3 regions of the Cedecea sp. genome follow, and region 1 is predicted to be linked to each of the others. Evidence: predicted binding sites of a transcription regulator. Region 1 holds the regulator's gene; each other region holds the start of a gene.
The links. Region 1 encodes CRP, which controls carbon source genes, mostly activating them, when cyclic AMP is high. Its sites were predicted from a motif close to ATGTGANNNNNNTCACAT; they were not measured.
Positions count from the first base shown of each region.

Region 2: a site for CRP is predicted at 3,141-3,158, ahead of msrB (peptide-methionine (R)-S-oxide reductase MsrB). Genes of this name have one in related genera too.
Region 3: a site for CRP is predicted at 2,676-2,693, ahead of srlA (PTS glucitol/sorbitol transporter subunit IIC). Genes of this name have one in related genera too.

Region 1 covers NZ_DASYBS010000153.1:13,011-18,753, forward strand. Annotated here, with positions in the region: gene VGM55_RS24335 (LysE family translocator) at 1-71, opposite strand, end outside; gene VGM55_RS24340 (hydrolase) at 132-1,148, shown strand; gene VGM55_RS24345 (YheU family protein) at 1,150-1,368, shown strand; gene VGM55_RS24350 (phosphoribulokinase) at 1,459-2,328, shown strand; gene VGM55_RS24355 (OsmC family protein) at 2,366-2,770, opposite strand; gene crp (cAMP-activated global transcriptional regulator CRP) at 3,084-3,716, shown strand; gene VGM55_RS24365 (YccS/YhfK family putative transporter) at 3,778-5,743, shown strand, end outside.
Region 2 covers NZ_DASYBS010000051.1:29,715-35,457, forward strand. Annotated here, with positions in the region: gene ansA (asparaginase) at 1-95, shown strand, start outside; gene pncA (bifunctional nicotinamidase/pyrazinamidase) at 105-740, shown strand; gene VGM55_RS08385 (glycoside hydrolase family 18 protein) at 963-2,237, shown strand; gene VGM55_RS08390 (YeaC family protein) at 2,287-2,568, opposite strand; gene msrB (peptide-methionine (R)-S-oxide reductase MsrB) at 2,608-3,021, opposite strand; gene gapA (glyceraldehyde-3-phosphate dehydrogenase) at 3,366-4,361, shown strand; gene VGM55_RS08405 (D-hexose-6-phosphate mutarotase) at 4,445-5,335, shown strand; gene VGM55_RS08410 (MipA/OmpV family protein) at 5,434-5,743, opposite strand, start outside.
Region 3 covers NZ_DASYBS010000096.1:179,925-185,667, reverse strand. Annotated here, with positions in the region: gene VGM55_RS15760 (metal ABC transporter substrate-binding protein) at 1-795, opposite strand, end outside; gene VGM55_RS15755 (metal ABC transporter permease) at 792-1,676, opposite strand; gene VGM55_RS15750 (metal ABC transporter ATP-binding protein) at 1,673-2,368, opposite strand; gene srlA (PTS glucitol/sorbitol transporter subunit IIC) at 2,771-3,319, shown strand; gene srlE (PTS glucitol/sorbitol transporter subunit IIB) at 3,329-4,297, shown strand; gene srlB (PTS glucitol/sorbitol transporter subunit IIA) at 4,309-4,671, shown strand; gene srlD (sorbitol-6-phosphate dehydrogenase) at 4,701-5,480, shown strand; gene gutM (transcriptional regulator GutM) at 5,541-5,743, shown strand, end outside.

The DNA of each region.
Region 1 (5,743 bases):
GGGCCAGGTGTAATCGCGGCGACCCAGAGAAAGCCCAGCATCGACAGAAAAAGCGTTGAGTCTAAGTCCATGAATTGGGTGCTCCACACCCGAAGAATAATTAGCGAACTAAACGAAACTAACAGTGTGATATGGCCAGTACAAGTCCTTTAGAATTGAATATTCATCATGATGAAGGTGACGATTTCCGCCCGATGCGCGGACTCAGTAATCCGCATCTGCAAACCATGATCCCACGTTTGATTCGCCGCCGAATCAATTTCAAACCCCACTGGCAGCGCCTGGATATGCCGGACGGGGATTTTGTCGATCTTGCGTGGAGCGAAGATCCGCAAACCGCGATGCATAAACCGCGTCTGGTGGTGTTTCACGGCCTGGAAGGCAGCCTCCACAGCCCTTACGCCCACGGCATGATAGAAGCGGCCAAAAAACGCGGCTGGCTAGGCGTGGTAATGCATTTTCGCGGCTGTAGCGGTGTGCCAAACCGTAAAGAGCGCATTTACCACTCCGGCGAAACCGAAGACGGCACCTTCTTCCTCGAATGGTTGAATCAGCGCTACGGCGAGGTCCCAACCGCCGCGGTTGGTTTCTCGCTGGGCGGAAATATGCTCGCCTGCCTGATGGCAAAACAGGGCGCGGCCTGCACGCTGAAAGCGGGAGTTATCGTCTCCGCACCGTTGATGCTCGAGCAATGTTGCTATCACATGGAACAAGGCTTTTCGCGCGTTTATCAGCACTACCTGCTGAACCTGCTGAAAAAAAATGCCGCCCGCAAGCTGAAGAGCTACCCGGGTTCACTGCCTATCGACCTGCGTAAACTTAAAAGCCTGCGCCGTATTCGCGAGTTCGACGACCTGATCACCTCAAAAATTCACGGCTTTGCCGACGCACTGGACTACTATCGCCAGTGCAGCGCCATGCCGCTCTTGCCGGACATTGCCTCGCCAACGCTGATTATTCACGCCAAAGACGATCCGTTTATGGACCACCACGTGATCCCGGACCGCGAAACGCTGCCGCCGAATATCCACTATCAGCTCACCACCTATGGCGGTCACGTTGGCTTCGTTGGCGGCACGCCGCTGCGCCCACAGATGTGGCTTGAGCAGCGCATTCCTGACTGGCTAACCCGCTTCCTGGACCACTGAAATGATCATTCCCTGGCAAGATCTCGCCCCTGAAACCCTCGACAGTTTGATTGAATCTTTTGTATTACGCGAAGGCACCGATTATGGTGAGCAGGAGCGCTCGCTGACGCAAAAAGTCGCCGACGTGAAGCGCCAGTTGCAAAGCGGCGAAGCCGTGCTGGTTTGGTCTGAACTCCATGAAACGGTAAATATTATGCCGCGCGGGCAGTTTCGTGGCTGACCGCTAACCGGCGGGGTGATCTATACTGGCTGAAAAGTATAACAACCAGAAACCAGACCTTTTTCCGATCCCTCATGGAGTTGTCACCTTATGTCAGCCAAACACCCGGTTATTGCGGTAACAGGTTCCAGCGGCGCCGGAACCACCACCACCAGCCTTGCCTTCCGCAAGATTTTCCAGCAGCTCAATCTGCGTGCCGCCGAGGTTGAAGGCGACAGCTTCCACCGCTATACCCGCCCGGAAATGGATATGGCCATCCGCAAGGCGCGTGATGCGGGCCGCCACATCAGCTATTTTGGGCCAGAAGCCAACGACTTCGGTTTACTGGAACAAACCTTTATCGAATACGGCCAGAGCGGCAAAGGTCAATCACGTAAATATCTGCATACCTACGATGAAGCCGTGCCGTGGAACCAGGTGCCGGGTACCTTTACGCCGTGGCAGCCGCTGCCGGAACCAACCGACGTGCTGTTTTATGAAGGCCTGCACGGCGGCGTTGTCACCCCGCAACATAACGTAGCAGACTGCGTGGATTTGCTGGTTGGCGTGGTGCCTATTGTTAACCTGGAATGGATTCAGAAGCTGGTTCGCGACACCGGCGAGCGCGGCCATTCGCGGGAAGCGGTGATGGACTCCGTCGTGCGTTCGATGGACGATTACATCAACTTCATTACGCCGCAGTTCTCACGCACCCATATTAACTTCCAGCGCGTCCCGACGGTGGATACCTCTAACCCGTTTGCCGCACGTGCCATTCCGTCGCTGGACGAAAGCTTCGTGGTTATCCATTTCCGCGGGCTGGACGATATCGACTTCCCTTATCTGCTGGCGATGCTGCAAGGATCGTTTATCTCCCACATCAACACTCTGGTGGTGCCTGGCGGGAAAATGGGGCTGGCGATGGAGCTGATTATGGGGCCGCTGGTGCAGCGACTGGCGGAAGGCAGGAAGATTGCCTGATTCGGCAGAGGCGGCGTGAATGCCGCCTTTTTGATCTTTATGCTTCGATCACTTCATAGCTGTGGGTAATGTTTGCCGCTTTCCCAAGCATCAGCGCTACCGAACAATACTTTTCAGCAGAAAGATCGACCGCGCGCGATACGGCGCTATCCTTCAGCTCTTTTCCGGTAACCACAAAGTGCAGATTAATATGGGTGAACAGGCGCGGCGCTTCTTCACGGCGCTCAGAGGTCAGCTTGACTTCACAATCCATCACGTCGTGGCGACCTTTTTGCAAAATCGACACCACGTCAATGGCGCTACAGCCGCCCGCCGCCATCAGCAGCATTTCCATTGGGCTTGGCGCTTTATCACCAGAATTACCGTCCATCAAGATCTGGTGGCCAGAAGCGGACTCCCCGAGGAAGGTCATGCCTTCCACCCATTTAACACGTGCCTGCATTTTGCCTACTCCTGTTGAGAAAATATTCTTTCAGATTACGCGTCTACGTCAAAACTGGCAACGTAAGGCGATCCAAGTCATGCTGAAACGAGACAAGACAAGACACTTACCAAAAGCTATGCTAAAACAATTCGGATGCTGCTGCGATACAGAGACGTTTATGCCGCAAGCAGAGGAAACGACTAATTACAGGCCGCAGGATTGACCTGCCCGCCAGTTCCCAGGGTATGGGAAAATTTCACGATTGCAACGCCAGACAAGAGGTTCCGAGTCTTGTCTTTGGTAGCCAGTTTATAACAGAGGATAACCGCGCATGGTGCTTGGCAAACCGCAAACAGACCCGACTCTCGAATGGTTCTTGTCTCATTGCCACATTCATAAGTATCCGTCGAAGAGCACGCTGATTCACCAGGGTGAAAAGGCGGAGACGCTGTATTACATCGTCAAAGGCTCCGTAGCTGTTCTGATTAAAGATGAAGAAGGCAAGGAGATGATCCTTTCTTATCTGAATCAGGGTGATTTCATTGGTGAATTAGGCTTGTTCGAAGAAGGTCAGGAGCGTAGCGCCTGGGTTCGTGCCAAGACAGCCTGTGAAGTAGCTGAAATTTCCTATAAAAAATTCCGTCAGCTGATTCAGGTCAACCCGGACATCCTGATGCGTCTGTCTTCCCAGATGGCACGCCGCCTGCAGGTTACCTCCGAGAAAGTCGGCAACCTCGCCTTCCTGGACGTGACCGGCCGCATCGCACAGACGCTGCTGAACCTGGCTAAACAGCCGGACGCCATGACCCACCCGGACGGGATGCAGATTAAAATCACCCGCCAGGAAATCGGTCAGATCGTGGGCTGCTCCCGCGAAACCGTTGGCCGTATTCTGAAAATGCTGGAAGACCAGAATCTCATTTCCGCACACGGTAAAACGATTGTCGTTTACGGCACGCGTTAATTAGCCCCATAAAGGCGTGTCGCTTCGGTAACACGCCTTTTTTGTCTCTACAATTCAGGCTATGTGGAAGAGATTAATTTATCACCCGGAAGTTAACTACGCGCTGCGGCAAACGCTGGTGCTGTGTCTACCCGTGGCTATCGGCCTGGTCCTCGACAGCCTGCAAAATGGCCTGCTTTTCTCGTTAGTGCCTGCCTGCTGCAACATTGCCGGGCTGGACACGCCGCATAAACGCTTCTTCAAACGTTTGATCATTGGCGGCGGCCTGTTCGCCGTCAGCAGCCTAATCATGCAGCTTCTGCTGCTTTATACCCACGTCCCGCTGCCTGCGATATTAATCGTTATGGCCCTGCTGCTCGGCGTCACGGCGGAAATAAGCTCACTGCATGCTCGCCTGCTGCCCGCGTCGCTGATTGCCGCAATCTTCACGCTCAGCATGGCTGGTAACATGCCTATCTGGAAACCGATGGTGCTCTATATCTCCGGCACCATCTGGTACGGCGCGTTCAACTGGTTCTGGTTCAGACTATGGCGTGAACAGCCGCTCAGAGAGTCGCTAAGCCTGCTGTACCGTCAGCTTGCGGACTACTGTGAGGCAAAATACAGCCTGCTGACCCAGCACACCGATCCGGAAAAAGCGCTGCCTCCCTTACTTGCCCGCCAGCAAAAAGCCGTCGACCTGATAACCATCTGCTACCAGCAGCTGCATATGCTGTCGGCTAACCAGCAAAACGGCTACAAGCGCCTGCTGCGCGCTTTCCAGGTCGCACTGGATTTGCAGGAACACATTTCGGTGAGCCTGCATCAGCCAGAAGAGGTTCAGAAGCTGGTCGAGCAAAGTCATGCGGAAGCCGTGATCCGCTGGAATGCCCAAACCATCGCCGCGCGCCTGCGGGTGCTGGCAGACGATATTCTCTATCACCGCTACCCGACGCGCTTTACCATGGACAAACAGATCGACGCCCTGGAAAAGATCGCCCGTCAGAACCCGGATAATCCGGTTGGTCAATTTTGTCACTACCATTTCAGCCGCATAGCCCGGGTGCTGAAAACCCAGCGTCCGCTGTACGTGAGGGATTTAATGGAAGACAGGGAACGCCGACTGCCTTTCTTCCCGGCGCTGAAAAACTACCTTTCTTTCAAATCATCGGCGCTGCGCAGCTCCGCACGCCTGGGCGTAATGCTGACGATTGCCAGCCTGCTTGGGTCTTTCTTACATCTGCCTAAACCGTACTGGATCCTGATGACGGTGATGTTCGTGACTCAAAACGGCTATGGCGCAACGCGGGTACGTATTGTGCACAGGGCGGCAGGCACCATGGCTGGGCTGTGTATCGCCGGTATTACCCTGCACTTCCACGTTCCGGACAGCTACACCCTACTGGCGATGCTGATGATTACCCTGGTGAGCTATCTGTTCATTCGCAAAAGCTACGGCTGGGCCACCATCGGCTTTACCGTTACGGCGGTATATACCCTGCAGCTCATTACCCTAAGCGCCGAAAGCTACATCATTCCGCGGCTTATCGACACGCTGCTCGGCTGCCTGATAGCCTTTGGCGGCATGATCTGGCTTTGGCCACAGTGGCAAACTGGCCTACTGCGTCAGAACGCCCACGACGCGCTCGAGGCCGATCAGGACGCCATTCGCCTGATACTGAGCAACGATCCGGAACCCACGCCGCTGGCCTGGCAACGCATGCGGGTCAACCAGGCACATAATGCGCTGTTTAACTCGCTCAACCAAGCGATGCAAGAGCCTGGGTTTAACTCTCATTATCTGGCAGACATGAAGCTCTGGGTGACCCACAGCCAGTTCATCGTCGAGCACATCAACGCCATGACCACTCTGGCACGTGAGCACAACATGCTCACGCCGGACCTGGCACAAAAGTATCTGCAGTCTTGTGAAATTGGCTTACAGCGCTGCCAGCAAAGGCTGGAGTACGACGGGCCTGGCGGGTCGAACGACGCCAATATTCTGGATTCAGACACGCTGCCCACGGGGCCGTTAAGCACCATGGAGC
Region 2 (5,743 bases), on a different contig from region 1:
AACTTCACTACCTGCTTAGCCAGAAGCTGGACGCACAGGCGATTCGTGACGCGATGTCGCGCAATCTGCGTGGTGAACTGACCCCTGACGAATAAGGAACGGCCATGACGCAGCGTGCTTTACTGCTGATAGATTTGCAGAACGACTTTTGTGCCGGTGGCGCGCTTGCCGTCCCGGGAGGCGACAGCACCATTGAGGTCGCTAACCCGCTTATCGAGCTGTTTAACGCCCGCGGTGAAAGCGTGGTAGCAAGCCAGGACTGGCACCCGGCAAAGCATGGAAGTTTCGCCAGTACACAAGGGGCTGCCCCCTTCACGGAGGGCACGCTCGACGGCCTGACGCAAACCTGGTGGCCCGATCACTGCGTCCAGAACAGCGAAGGTGCAAAACTTCACCCGCTGCTGAAAGCGTCCGGCATCGATAAGATCGTCTATAAAGGCCAAAATCCGGCTATCGACAGCTACAGCGCGTTTTTCGATAACGGCCATCGACAGCAAACAGAACTGGATGCCTGGCTGCACGAGCAGGGCATCCGCAGCCTGGTGGTGTTGGGGCTGGCAACGGATTTCTGCGTTAAGTTTACCGTGCTGGACGCTCTGAAGCTGGGTTATGAAGTCACCGTCATCACCGATGGCTGCCGTGGCGTGAACCTGCGTCCCCAAAGCAGCCTGGAGGCATTTCAGGAGATGGCGGTTGAGGGCGCAACGTTAATGACCTTCGCCGATTTTACCTGCCAATAGACTTTACCTGCCAATAATTGTAGGGGCGGCTCCCCGCCCCGCACTTTTGTATCGATTCCGCTCACACTCTACGCTTTTTTTACTCGCCCTCGACTGGGAGCGCTCTCATAATAATATTCAGTGAATTTATTCAGCACGTTAGCTGATTTCGCTTTCCGCCGTTTTCGTCTGTTAAGCGTGGCCGGGGAGCTTTTATGTTGTGCCCGTCAAAGAGGAATCATTATGTCATTCACACGTAAAATGTTACCACTGGTGGCCGCGGTGACGCTCGCCTGCAGCGGCGTTGCGCAGGCTGAATCTTTGCTTTCCGTGGGTTACTTCAACGGCGGCGGCGACGTTACTGCCGGCCCCGGGGGGGATATCAATAAGCTTGATGTGCGCCAGATTACCCACCTCAATTACTCCTTTGGCCTGATTTATAACGACGAGAAAGGCGAAACCAACGAAGCCCTGAAAGACGCGTCAAAGCTCCATCAAATCTATCTTTCCCCCAAAGTTATCTCTGACCTTGAAACCCTCCCGACGCTGCGGAAACAGAATCCACAGCTGAAAATATTGCTGTCGGTGGGCGGCTGGGGCGCGCGTGGTTTCTCTGCCGCTGCGGCAACGCCTGAAAACCGTGCGGTGTTTATCCGCTCCGTACAGGAAGTGATGGATAAGTATGGCCTGGACGGGATCGATCTCGACTGGGAGTTCCCGGTCAACGGCGCGTGGGGGCTGGTTGATAAGCTCGACGCGGACCGGGATAACTTCACCGCCCTGCTGAAAGAGCTGCGTAAAGCCGTGGGCGATAAAAAACTGGTTACTATTGCCGTCGGGGCCAACGCCGAAAGCCCGAAAAGCTGGGTTGATGTGAAGGCCATTGCGCCGGTGCTGAACTACATCAACCTGATGACCTACGACATGGCGTACGGCACGCAGTACTTCAACTCGAATCTTTATGATTCGAAAAAATGGCCGACGGTGGCCGAAGCCGACAAATACAGCGCTGACTTCGTGGTGAATAACTACCTGGCCGCCGGGCTGAAACCGCAGCAGATGAACCTGGGCATCGGCTTCTATGGCCGCGTACCTAAGCGCGCCGTAGAGCCAGGCATCGACTGGTCAAAACCCGATGCGCAGAAAAACCCTGTAACGCAGCCCTACTTCGGTGAACGCGAGCTGGAGCTGTTTAAAACCGCGCTGGGCGTGGATTTGACGAAAGACACTTACGTCAAATATAACGACCTGGTAAAGAAGATGCTGAACGATCCTCACAAGCGCTTTACCGAAGAGTGGGATGACGACGCGAAGGTGCCGTACCTGACGCTGAAGTCTGCTGAAGGTAAACCGCTGTTCGCGATTTCTTACGAGAACCCGCGCTCGGTGAAGATCAAAGCCGAGTACATCAAAGAAAAAGGCCTGGGCGGCGCGATGTTCTGGGAGTACGGCGCGGATGACAACAATCAGTTGGCGAAGCAGCTCGCCGAGTCACTGGGCATTGATCACGCTAAATAATCAGTAACACGATAAAAAATAAGGGAGGCGATAAAGCCTCCCTTTTTACTTATTGCAGCTTCATGGTCACAAACGGCGCGGGCTCGATGCCAAACTCCGCTTTCAGCTGCTGCTTGCTCTTCATCACCATCTGGCCGTTGGTGTCGATGGTCATGTGCTGCGCATCCGTGTTGTGGCGCGCCTGCCACAGCATCACCAGCTGCAGGCTATTGTCCTTCTGCTCCGGGGTTAACGCCACGCCGTCGGGCCATTTACCCAGTTCGACGGCCGTCGTCAGACGCTGGTAAATCTCCGGCGTCATCACGCTTAACATCTCATCCAAATTGCTCATTTTTCACCCCGCAGAGGAATAATTAGCTGAATCGATTCTTCAACCATCAACCTGCTCGCCGTTTTGCTCATCTGTAAAGCTAAGAGAAGCAGAATTGACGCAATAACGTTCACCGGTTGGCTGAGGGCCGTCCGGGAACACATGGCCAAGATGCGCATCGCAGGTACCGCAGCGAATTTCAACGCGTTCCATACCGTGGGAGTTATCGGTCAGATAGCGGATAGCGTCCGGATTAACCGGCTCGTAAAAGCTAGGCCAGCCGCAGCCGGAGTCATATTTCGTTTCCGAAAGAAACAGCGGCGCGTCGCACACCAGGCAGTGATAAATCCCGTCGCGTTTGTTATGCAGTAAACGCCCTGAATACGGGGGTTCTGTGCCGTGCTTCTGGGTCACGTAATATTGCATCTCACTGAGGTTTTTCTTATTTGAATCAGGGGGTAATTGATTAGACATAGGCGTACATCTCGGTCAGTTCAATTGGGACAGCTCACGGCACCATTCTAACAAAAAATTAACAACGCCGTGCTGGTTTTTGTTCTAAACTTAGGCCTGAAATTCTGGCACGGCACAAAGCGTGACGTGAATCACATTATTGTTGGGACTGGCGTTTAAAATCCCCCGCATCGTCCCCATTTGGATTTAAGCCCAAAAGGAAGCGTGAGGCGTTCAGTCGTACAAACCCTGGTCACAGGATTGATTTGTCGCAATGATTGACACGATTCCGCTTGACGCTGCGTAAGGTTTTTGTAATTTTACAGCCAACCTTTTATTCACTAAAAAATAGCTGGTGGAATACTATGACTATCAAAGTAGGTATCAACGGTTTTGGTCGTATCGGCCGTATCGTTTTCCGTGCTGCTCAGGAACGTTCTGACATCGAAATCGTTGCAATCAACGACCTGTTAGACGCTGACTATATGGCTTACATGCTGAAGTACGACTCAACTCACGGTCGTTTCAACGGTACTGTTGAAGTTAAAGACGGCAACCTGGTTGTTAACGGTAAAACTATCCGTGTTACCGCAGAACGTGACCCGGCTAACCTGAAGTGGAACGAAGTGAACGTTGACGTTGTTGCTGAAGCAACGGGTCTGTTCCTGACTGACGAAACCGCGCGTAAGCACATCACTGCTGGCGCGAAAAAAGTTGTTCTGACTGGTCCTTCCAAAGACAACACCCCAATGTTCGTTCGCGGTGCTAACTTCGAAAAATACGCTGGCCAGGACATCGTTTCCAACGCATCCTGCACCACCAACTGCCTGGCACCACTGGCTAAAGTTATCAACGACAACTTCGGTATCGTTGAAGGCCTGATGACCACCGTTCACGCTACCACCGCGACTCAGAAAACCGTTGATGGCCCGTCTCACAAAGACTGGCGCGGCGGCCGCGGCGCAGCTCAGAACATCATCCCTTCTTCTACCGGTGCTGCTAAAGCGGTAGGCGTTGTACTGCCAGAGCTGAAAGGCAAACTGACCGGTATGGCGTTCCGCGTTCCTACCCCTAACGTGTCCGTTGTTGACCTGACCGTTCGTCTGGAAAAAGCTGCTTCTTACGAAGAAATTAAGAAAGCAATCAAAGCTGCTTCCGAAGGCGCAATGAAAGGCGTTCTGGGCTACACCGAAGATGACGTAGTTTCTACCGACTTCAACGGCGAAGTACTGACTTCCGTGTTCGATGCTAAAGCAGGTATCGCACTGAACGACAACTTTGTGAAACTGGTTTCCTGGTACGACAACGAAACTGGCTACTCCAACAAAGTACTGGATCTGATTGCTCACATCTCCAAATAAGTTGAGATGAGAACCTGATCCTATGGGGCGACTTCGGTCGCCCTTTTTTTTGCCTGAAAGACCCAGGACTGAGGAAATAAGAAATGATTAATAAAATTTTTGCACTTCCGGTCGTCGAACAAATTACCCCCTCCCTTACCCGCCGCGTAAACGATGAGCTGGACGTCATCGTGGTCGATCATCCACAGGTGCGGGCGTCCTTCGCGCTTCAGGGCGCTCACCTGCTCTCCTGGCAGCCTGTCGGAGAAGATGAAGTGCTGTGGCTGAGCGACATCACGCCTTTCCATAAAGGGAAAGCGCTGCGCGGCGGCGTACCGATTTGCTGGCCATGGTTTGGCCCGGCGGAAAAGGCTGGCCTGCCAGCGCACGGCTTTGCCCGTAACCTGCCGTGGACGCTGAGCGCGCACAACGAAGACGCCAACGGCGTGGTCCTGACCTTTGAGCTGCATAACAACGAAGAAACGCTGAAACTGTGGCCGCATGAGTTCACGCTGTATGCCCGCTTCAAGTTAGGGAAAACCTGCGAAATTGAGCTGGAAGCGCACGGTGAGTTCGAAACCACTTCGGCCCTGCACACCTACTTCAACGTCGGCGATATCGCAGATGTGAAAGTCAGCGGCCTCGGCAAGCCTTACATCGATAAGGTACTGAATGAAGCGGCTGGCCAGCTTACCGACGGCGTGCAGACCTTCCCGGACCGCACCGATCGCCTCTACCTGGAGCCGGAGGAGTGCAGCGTCATTCACGACGCAAGCAGCCTGAAACGCACCCTGAACGTGGTTCATCACCATCATTACAACGTGGTGGGCTGGAACACGGGTCCGGCGCTGTCCATTTCGATGGGTGATATGCCGGATGACGGCTACAAAACCTTCGTCTGCGTAGAGACCGCCTGCGCGTCTAAAAAGCAAAAAGCCAGCGCGGAGAAACCGACTCGCCTGAGCCAGACCATCAGCGTGGCGAAGAAAGGCTAAGCGGGTTTCACCCGCTTAGGGCAAAGGCGGTAAGCCTCTGCACCACAGAAAAGCAAACGGGGCGCAAGCGCCCCGTTTTAGTGCATGACTTGCACCCATTAGAAGCTGTAGTTCACACCCGTCAGCAGCACGCCGGTCCAGTTACTGTCGACCATTGGGCTGTCGGTCACTTCTTTGGACAGGCGCATGTAGCGACCCATACCAAATACATTCCAGTCTGCGTTCAGCTTGTAGTTGACGGACAGCTCAACGTATGGCGACCAGCTGTTGCCGGCGTCATATTCGTTCAGGCCACTCCGGTTCGCTTCTTTGCCGCTTACGCCGTAGTAGTAATCGTTCTGTTTCTTGCTGTCCCAGACAACACCCACGCCCGGCGTCAGCGTCAGGCTATCGGCGTTGTAGCGGTAC
Region 3 (5,743 bases), on a different contig from region 1:
TGCCTCAGGATAAAGCTCACCGCCAGGCTTGGCGCCGGTCGCGCTGGCAATTTGTTTCACCAGGCGCGGGTCGGTCTGGTTTTCGATGAAGTAGGTAGAGATGTGTTCCTCTTTCAGCTGTTTAATTAAAGAGGCAACATCGCTGGCGCTAGCCTGGGCTTCAGTAGAAAAGCCCACCGGCGCCAGGAACGTCACACCATAAGCCTCGCCAAAGTAACCGAATGCATCATGGCTGGTCAGAACTTTGCGTTTAGTCTGCGGTACGTCCGCAAAGCGTTTTTTCGCCCAGCTATCGAGTTGCTTCAGGCGTGCTGCATAGCTGTCACCGCTACTGCGGATTGCGGCAGCATCTTCAGGATCAGCAGCGATCAATGCGGCGGCAATGTTCTGAGCATAAACCGCCCCGTTTGCCGCGCTGTTCCAGGCATGTGGATCAGTAATCGATTTGCCGTCTTCTTCCATGCTGCGGGTGTTAATCCCCTGTGAAGCGACGATAACTTTGCCTTTGTAGCCGGACGCCGTCACCAGGCGATCCATCCACCCTTCCATGCCGAGCCCGCTAACGATAACCACATCTGCGTTGCGAAGCGCCACGCTGTCTTTTGGCGACGGCTCGAAGCTATGCGGGTCGCCGTCCGGCCCCACCAGGCTGGTGACCTTCACATGGTCACCGCCAACCTGTTTAGCCATGTCGGCCAGCACGGTAAAACTTGCCACTACATTCAGCGTTTTCGCTGCAGCCATCTGGCTGGAGAGCGCCAGAGCCAGCGCAATACCTATCCCTAAACGTTTCATTTAACCCCCTTTATGATTGCCAATTTCCTACGCAGCAGGCTCCCTGCAAGCACGCTGCGCGGTCCGAAAAGTATTGAGATAAAAAATGCGACACTCGCGGTGAGCACGATGGCCGGCCCGGCGGGTAACGAGGCATAGAAAGACCACACCAGCCCTAACCAGGCGCAAATCAGGCCACACGCGACGGCAAGCGCGATCGAACCCGGCAATGTCTTAGCCCAGCAGCGCGCGGCAATGGCGGGCAGCATCATGAGGCCGACGGACATTAATGTACCGAGGATCTGGAAACCCGCCACCAGGTTGAGCACCAGCAGCGCCAGAAACGTGCCGTGGATCAGCGACGGCAGCAGCCGATTGTTCACCTGTAAAAAGCTGCGGTCAAACGACTCCATCACCAGCCCGCGATAGAGCAACGCCAGCGCAATCAGCGTCACGCTCGCAATCAGGCCCACAAACTTAATGGCCTCGCCATCAACGGCGAGAATCGAGCCAAACAGGAGGTGTAGCAGGTCAACGCTTGAACCGCGCAAAGAAATCAACGTTACGCCGAGCGCCAGCGAGCCAAGGTAGAAGCCGGCAAAGCTGGCATCTTCTTTTAACGGCGTCCGCGCACTCACCCAGCCGGAAAGCAAAGCCACCAGCACCCCGGCGACAAAACCTCCGACGCCCATCGCCACCAGCGACATGCCGGCCACTAAATAGCCCACGGCGACGCCGGGCAAAATGGCGTGGGAAAGCGCATCCCCCACCAGGCTCATGCGGCGCAACAGTAAAAAGATCCCAAGCGGAACGGTACTTAATGAAAGCGACAGGCAAGCCACCAGCGCACGACGCATAAACCCGTAGGCCACAAAGGGCTCAATAAAAAGGTGATAAATCATGCGGTTTGTACCAGGCGTGGGCGAAAGGAAGCATACTGAGCCAACGCTTCATCGGCGTTGCCCCACTGGTAGCCATCCGGGGTAAGCAGCAGCACGTCAGGAAAGTGGCGGCGCACCAGCTCGTTGTTATGCAGCACGCTAATAAGCGTCTTGCCATCCCGATGCATCTGGCACATCAGTTCCATCAAAAATTCGCTGGTCTGTGCATCCACGCCGGTAAAGGGCTCATCAAGCAGTACCAACGGCGCTTCCTGTACCAACACACGGGCAAACAGCATACGCTGAAACTGCCCTCCGGAAAGAACATCAATCGGGCGCAGGTAATGCTCGGTTAAGCCCACACGCTCAATCGCTTCCATCACGCGTTCGCGGTGCTTACGGTGCAGGCCAGAAAACAGCCCGCGCCCCGGCCAACTTCCCATGCAAACCACGTCATAAACCGTGGCGGGAAACTGCCTGTCCATCTCCCCCAGCTGTGGCAGCCAGGCAATGCGTGGGCGAACATTGTCCTGAAAGGTCACGCTGCCGGAAATTGGCGGCAGCAGCCCGGCTAAGGTTTTTAACAGCGTCGATTTACCGCAGCCGTTAGCCCCGATCACCGCGGTCATGCTGCCCCTCTTAAAGTGGCCGCTAATAGCCGACACAACCACATTGCCGTAGTAGCCCAGCTCAAGGTTCTTCAATTCGATCATGGCAGGATGACCGCCCAGTGAATGGCGCCCCACAAAACGAGGATCAGCAATGCCACAAGGGCCACGCGCAGCAGCCCGGAAAGGCTGAATAAGGAAGAGGGAGCAACAGCGGACATACCGGCACCAATATTGTTTCGTTATAACATAACATAATCTACCGAGCCGACCTTGTAAATTTCTGTTTTACACCTCGGGATAAACGAACCCTCAATCGACCTCCTTTCCCCCCCCTCAGTCAGCAAAGCAAAAGTTTCACCGATTCTTTTACACCCAGAAATCTTTCAAATCGACAGATTTATATTTCACATTGAGATCTAAATAACATATTTACAGGTTTCAAAATGATTAATATGAGCCATCACCGGGATCAACGGTGAGCACATAACCCTACAGGAGCTAAAAATGATCGACATGATTACCCATGGGGCGGAATGGTTTATTGGCCTGTTTCAGAAAGGCGGTGAGGTCTTTACCGGCATGGTGACCGGCATTCTTCCTCTGCTGATAAGCCTGCTGGTGATAATGAACGCGCTGATTAACTTCATCGGCCAGCACCGCATTGAACGCATGGCGCAACGCTGCGCCGGCAACCCCGTATCGCGTTACCTCTTGCTTCCCTGCATCGGCACCTTTGTGTTTTGCAACCCAATGACGCTAAGCCTTGGCCGCTTTATGCCTGAGAAGTACAAACCGAGCTATTACGCAGCCGCATCGTATAGCTGCCATTCGATGAACGGTTTGTTTCCCCACATCAACCCCGGCGAGCTGTTTGTTTATCTGGGGATAGCCAGCGGGTTAACGACGCTAGGCCTGCCGCTGGCGCCGCTCGCGGTGAGCTATCTGCTGGTCGGGCTGGTCACCAACTTCTTCCGCGGCTGGATAACCGATCTCACCACCTCCATTTTCGAGAAAAAAATGGGCATCGAGCTGGAACGTCAGGTACGTCTCTAAGGAAAAATCATGACTCAAAGCATTCGTATTGAAAAAGGCCAGGGCGGATGGGGCGGCCCGTTGATGATCCCGGTCGATCCCAGCAAGAAGATCGTATACATCACCGCGGGGACCCGTCCGGCAATAGTGGATAAGCTCAGTGAAATGACCGGCTGCGAGGCAGTAGACGGTTTTAAAGACGGCGAACCTCCGGAGGCCGAGATCGCCATGGCCATCATCGACTGCGGCGGCACGCTGCGCTGCGGGCTCTACCCTAAACGGCGCATTCCGACCATTAATATCCATGCGACCGGGAAATCCGGGCCAATGGCGCAATACATCGTGGAGGATATTTATGTCTCAGGCGTCAGGGAAGAAAACATCACCTGGGCCCAGGGCGAGCCGCAGGCCGGGCCGAAAAAAGCCCCGGCACGCGACTACGACACCAGCAAAAAAATTACCGAACAAAGCGACGGCCTGCTGGCAAAAGTGGGCATGGGAATGGGCTCCGCCGTCGCCGTGCTGTTCCAGGCCGGGCGCGACACTATCGATACGGTTCTGAAAACGATTCTGCCTTTTATGGCGTTCGTTTCGGCGCTGATTGGCATCATCATGGCTTCCGGGCTGGGCGACTGGATTGCGCATGGCCTGGCTCCGCTGGCCAACAATCCTGTCGGCCTGATTACCCTCGCGCTGATTTGTTCGTTTCCCCTACTTTCACCTTTCCTCGGCCCGGGCGCGGTCATCGCGCAGGTCATCGGCGTGTTGATTGGCGTACAGATTGGTCAGGGGCATATCCCGCCTCACCTGGCGCTGCCCGCGCTGTTTGCGATTAATGCCCAGGCCGCCTGCGATTTTATTCCGGTTGGCCTGTCGCTGGCTGAAGCCAGGCAGGACACGGTGCGCGTCGGCGTTCCTTCCGTGCTGGTCGGGCGTTTTCTAACGGGCGCGCCCACCGTGCTTATTGCCTGGCTGGTGTCCGGCTTCATCTATCAATAAGGAAGCACATCATGCAAACCATTTACCAGACCACCATCACCCACATTGGTCGATGCGCGCGTGAGGCGCTGGAAGACAACATGCTGATTACCTTTCGGGAAGGCGCGCCGGCGGATATTCAGGATTACTGCTTTATCCACTGCCACGGCGAACTCACCGGCAAGCTTAAGCCGGGCATCGGTTTTGAACTTAACGGCCAGCATTACGCCGTGACCGCCGTCGGGGACGTCGCGCAGCAGAATTTGCAGGAGCTGGGGCACATCACCCTGCGCTTCGACGGTGAGGCGCAGGCGGAATATCCGGGCACCGTTCACGTCAACGGCCCGCTGCCGCAGGGCATTGAGCCGGGCTGTCGGCTGAAGTTTGTCGCATAAACATTGTCTTTAAAGAAAAGGAGTGAAGTATGAATCAGGTTGCCGTTGTCATCGGTGGAGGGCAAACGCTCGGGGCGTTTCTCTGCCATGGGCTGGCCCAGGAAGGCTACAAAGTCGCCGTAGTGGATATCCAAAGTGAGAAAGCCGCCCGCGTGGCGCAGGAGATAAACGAGCAGTACGGGCCAGGCACCGCCTGGGGATTTGGCTCTGACGCCACCAGCGAGCAAAGCGTTACCGCCCTGGCCCACGGCGTGGATGAGATTTTCGGCCAGGTTGACCTGCTGGTTTACAGCGCGGGCATCGCCAAAGCGGCGTTTATTGGCGATTTCGCGCTGGGGGATTTTGATCGTTCGCTGCAGGTGAACCTGGTGGGCTACTTCCTGTGCGCCAGAGAGTTCTCGCGCCTGATGATCCGTGACGGCATCAAAGGCCGCATCATCCAGATCAACTCGAAGTCCGGCAAAGTGGGCAGCAAGCATAACTCCGGCTACAGCGCGGCGAAGTTTGGCGGCGTGGGGCTGACGCAGTCTTTAGCGCTGGATCTGGCGGAATACGGCATCACGGTGCATGCGCTGATGCTGGGTAACCTGCTCAAGTCGCCGATGTTCCAGTCGCTGCTGCCTCAGTACGCGGAAAAGCTCGGCATCGCCGCTGACGAAGTGGAGCAATACTACATCGACAAAGTCCCCTTAAAGCGCGGCTGCGATTATCAGGACGTGCTTAACACGCTGCTGTTCTACGCCAGCGATAAAGCCTCTTACTGTACCGGGCAATCAATTAACGTCACCGGCGGGCAGGTCATGTTTTAACCATCAGGTCACCGGCTCCCACTTCTTTTCGGGAATGGGGGAACCCAGGGAGGAAACATCATGATAAACGCTCTTATCGCCCTCGCAACGATCGCGTGGCTAAGCCAGTTACTGCTCGGCGGCTGGCAGATTCGCCTGTTTAACCGGGCCTTTGACCGGCTCTGCCGACAGGGCGCCGTTGGCGTTGGCCGCTCGTCAGGGCGCTTCAGGCCTCGGGTGGTGATTGCCCTGGCGTTTGACGAGCAGCAGAACGTTCGCGACAG